2 regions of the Neobacillus sp. 204 genome follow, and region 1 is predicted to be linked to the other one. Evidence: riboswitches for the same ligand, from Rfam matches in the RefSeq annotation. Region 1 holds a riboswitch; the other holds the start of a gene.
What was found. A riboswitch is a leader RNA that binds a small molecule or an ion and turns the genes downstream of it on or off. The one in region 1 is predicted to bind cobalamin.
Positions count from the first base shown of each region.

Region 2: it holds a riboswitch for cobalamin, as region 1 does, so the genes downstream of both, ACJ004_RS06640 (ribonucleoside-diphosphate reductase subunit alpha) here and metE (5-methyltetrahydropteroyltriglutamate--homocysteine S-methyltransferase) in region 1, are expected to answer to the same signal.

Region 1 is NZ_JBJORY010000007.1:126,277-128,483, reverse strand. It holds gene ACJ004_RS15880 (helix-turn-helix domain-containing protein) at 1-419, shown strand, start outside; cobalamin riboswitch at 573-768, shown strand; gene metE (5-methyltetrahydropteroyltriglutamate--homocysteine S-methyltransferase) at 915-2,207, shown strand, end outside.
Region 2 is NZ_JBJORY010000002.1:519,264-521,470, forward strand. It holds gene ACJ004_RS06640 (ribonucleoside-diphosphate reductase subunit alpha) at 1-1,257, opposite strand, end outside; cobalamin riboswitch at 1,387-1,585, opposite strand; gene ACJ004_RS06645 (hypothetical protein) at 1,753-2,207, shown strand, end outside.

The DNA.
Region 1 (2,207 bases):
AACTCTATCATATTATTCGTTACGATAAATTTGTTAATCAGGTTTGTGAATACGCCGTGTGGCTTACAGAGCAAACCGAAAATACGGATCTTAGTGAAGTAAGTCCTGTCATTCAACAAGCTATCGGTTATATTAAAGAACATCATCAAGAGAGTATTTCTCTGAATGAAATAGCACAATATTGCTGCTTGAGCCGGCATCATTTTAGTCATTTGTTTACAAAAGAAGTAGGAATTAGTTTAATTGATTATTTAAACCGAATGAGAATTGACATGTCCTTGTCGTATTTAGAAATGACCGATTTACCAATAAGTGAGATTGCTGCCAGAATAGGATTCCATGATGCCAATTATTTTAGCCGCATGTTTAAGAAGTATATGCAGTTTAGCCCTTCAGATTATCGATTAGCAAGAAATTGATCTATTATTATTATCGCTTTACTGTATAAAGGCAGTTTTTTTTACTAATTTACGAAATTGATAGAATTTTACACCATTTTGTATTATGCTTACAGAATACTATCAAATAGATGGTATCGGAAAGCCTGACTCATAGTTCATGCTTTCCATTTAATTGAATACGTGCGAACAGGTTCCTTGAAGCAATGCTCAAGGATGAAAAGGGAAGCTCGGTGCAAATCCGACACGGTCCCGCCACTGTAAAAGGATAATCAGCGCAATGTTTAACGCCACTGATCGATATGATCGGGAAGGTTTGTGCTGGTGATGACCCTTAAGTCAGGAGACCTGCCTGTTTCGACCACACTGAAGACCTACGGGAGATAGGGAGGTGTTAGATGGCTTGCTAATTATAAGACGGGTGACGTATGTCCCACTATATATTAGGCATCTCTAACTTTCTTTTCGATCGTTAGAGATGCCTTTTTTTATTTTAAAAAATCGGGAGGTAATGAGATGAAAAGCAGTAATCTTGGATATCCACGCATTGGGGAAAATCGTGAATGGAAGAAGACTTTAGAAGCGTTTTGGGCAGGAAAGGTAGAAGAGGAAGACTTTCTTCTTCAGATGGAACAGATTCGCCTTCAGCACTTACAAAAGCAAAAGGATAAAGGAATTGATTATATTCCTGTAGGTGATTTTACCCTTTATGATCATATCCTTGATACGGCCGTTATGTTTGGTTTCGTACCAAAAAGGTATGAATATGAGGGAGGAAAAGTGCCGCTCTCCACTTATTTTGCAATGGCTCGAGGCAGCCAGACAGCGGTCGCATCAGAAATGACGAAATGGTTTAACACGAATTATCATTATATAGTTCCAGAACTCACGGGGATCAAACCAACCGTAACCGAAAACAAACCCCTGCTTGCCTATCGTGAGGCGAAGGAAAAACTAGGCATTAACGGAAAGCCAGTCATTGTGGGACCTTATACATTTCTAAAGCTTTCGAAGGGATATGAACAAAAACAATTACCAGCACTTATTTTGCAGATTGTTCCCTTATACGCGCAAATTTTACAGGAGCTTGCGGAAGAAGGGGTAGAATGGGTTCAACTGGATGAACCGACTCTCGTTACATCCATAACAGCTGACGAAATGAAAACTGTCTCTTACATTTACAAACAACTGCAAGAAGCTGCTCCTGAGTTGAAAATCATGCTGCAAACGTATTTTGATTCGGTAGAATATTATTCTGAAGTGATCAATCTTCCAGTTGCCGGGGTTGGTTTGGATTTTGTCCATGGTTTGGAAGGGAATCTACAATCCCTGGCAACGTATGGATTTCCGAAGGATAAGATCCTTGGCGTGGGGTTAATCGATGGGAGGAATATTTGGCGTTCCCAGTTGACGGATAAAGCGAAACTCGTCGAAATCATTACAGGAACTGTTCCAAAAGAGCGGTTGTGGCTGCAGCCATCTTCCAGTTTGCTTCATGTACCAGTTACCCTCAGTCAAGAAACGAATCTTCATCCACTTATTAAGGACGCATTGGCTTTTGCTGATGAAAAATTAGATGAAATTCAATCTCTGGTAAAAAGGGCCCTTCATGGTGAAACAGAGGTTATGAAGGAGTTTAATCAAAGTGAAACCGCACGAAATGATTTGGCTCAGTCTCCGGCGAGAAATCGACTCGAGGTTCAAGAGTCAGTAGCTAGCAGTCTATCACAGGTTGCGAAGCGGCCATCATCATTTGATAAGCGCCGCGAGGACCAACAAGTGTTGGAGCTTCCTTTCCTTCCGACAACT
Region 2 (2,207 bases), on a different contig from region 1:
AGCCACCATGATCCGTGTCATAATATCCATTGCTCGGTAGGTTTTACGAGGTAGAAGCGGGTTTTTAATGGCTTCTTCATATTTCTCAGAAAAATATTTAACATCCGTTTCATCATAAAAATCCTCAAGTCCTAAATGGTTACCATGTTCATCCTTCCAACCCATCATTTGTTTTACTTGATGGGGACAAAATGTATGCCACTGTCCAATACTTCTTCCCTGCTCATCTCTCTCTTCCAATTTTTTCATAAAAAGATCGGGTATAGAGACACCTGTGAAAATATCATGGGCTTTACGGCGTTCATCTCCATTATTTGTTTTCAAATCGAGAAACCCGTTCATAATATCTCTATGGAACAAATCTAGGTACACCGCAATGGCACCTTGGCGTTGTCCTAACTGATCGACACTGACAGCTGTATCATTCACCAATTTTATCCACGGCACCACACCTGAAGAGTTTCCTTTGAATTTCTTAATATCGGAACCAAGTGCACGAACTTTACCATAATAGATCCCAATCCCTCCGCCATCCTTACTTAACCGAGCAATATCCCAATTATTTAAATAGATGCTATCAAGGGAATCATCAACTGTATCAATAAAGCAGGAGGAAAGCTGCCCAAAGCTTTTCCCTGCATTCGCTAAAGTCGGGGTTGCCACCGTCATATATAAATTACTTAATGCCCAATAAGCTTCCTTCACAAGTTGGAGGCGGATCGGCTGCTTTTCATACTTCATAAGAGTCATGGCAATAATCATGAACCGTTCCTGCGGGAGTTCATATACATTTCGGTTATGATCTTGAGCAAGATAACGATCCGCCAGTAAAAATAAACCTATGTAATTAAATAAAAAATCTTTATCTGGATCAATCTCTTTTGCTAATTCATCGATTTCATCTTTACTATATAAGTTTAATAGATCATTAGAATAAATCCCGATATCGGTTAATACTTTTAATAATTTATAAAAGTCACCATATTTTAAAGAACGGTCATATCCGCGGCTTTTTGCAGATTTCCCATATAATTCATTTAAATAAAAGCGGGCAGCAATAAATGTCCAATCCGGTTGGTCCATAGCAATTTGGTTCACTGCATAAAGTAATGCTTGCTGGTTTGCTTCTAACTCTGTTACATTCAGTTCGCTTATTCGGTTTTTTAGTTCTGTTGTGTTAATTTGATATTGTCCTGTAACTTGTTCAATAGCTTCTAAAACATAATGAAGTTCGGATTGTAGTTCCTTAGTCATCATTTCAATTCCCCCTATAATAAAAAAATCCGCTCAACGGTAATTGAGCGGATGAAACGATAACTATACAAATGGAAAAAAATCAAATCCCTTTTGTCGCCATCGTTCATCTTCTCAATCCCCGAAGAAGTTGAAACAACTTAAGAAAGACAGGTCTCCTGACTAATACTTCTTCCTACTTTGAACCCTTCCCATATAAGTACCTAATCAATTAGACAGTTTTATACAGTGGTTTGTTCATTTCGTCAGCATTTACAGTTGCGGGGGCAGTTCTGGATTTACACCAGATTCCCTTTTAAGCCACAATGGCATCATCTCTTAAGGCTAACACAATATATAGTTTTATAATTATCATTCGAAACAATATATAGTGAATCAATTAAATTAAATAATAGTATAGTAAATAAAATATTTCAAGTCTATTATTATATAAAAATGAAACTTATCTGGGTTCATATCCGTAAATGAAGAAAGATCAAGTTGAAAAGGGGCATTTATATGGGGAACATATTTCTATTTACGTTGATTATCGGGATTGCTGCGGCACTTATTCTAATACCTATTTTTAAACATGATCAAGCAAGTAAAAAGGAAGGAAAAAAACTAAATATCGGTGTCTCCATTGCTGTTGTTGTGCTTCTCATGCTAGCTGTGTTTTCATTCTATTATTTCAGTAATTTTGATAGAAATTTCACCTCATTATGGCCGTTAGCAATTATTGTTTCCGCTGCTGGAGCCGTTCTTTCCAATGGTACAGAAAGAAAGATCAAAGGACTACTTTTCCTCGCAAGTCTTTGCCTGGGGATTTATTTCTTAACTGCCTTTATTTTTAATGCTGATAAAAAATATGAAGTGGCCAAGATGGCTGAAAAGGTGGAGATTCAAACCTTTGATGAAAAAGAAACACCTGCCAGTGTTCCGCCACAGTTTGCCCGTAACAAAATGAAAAAGGC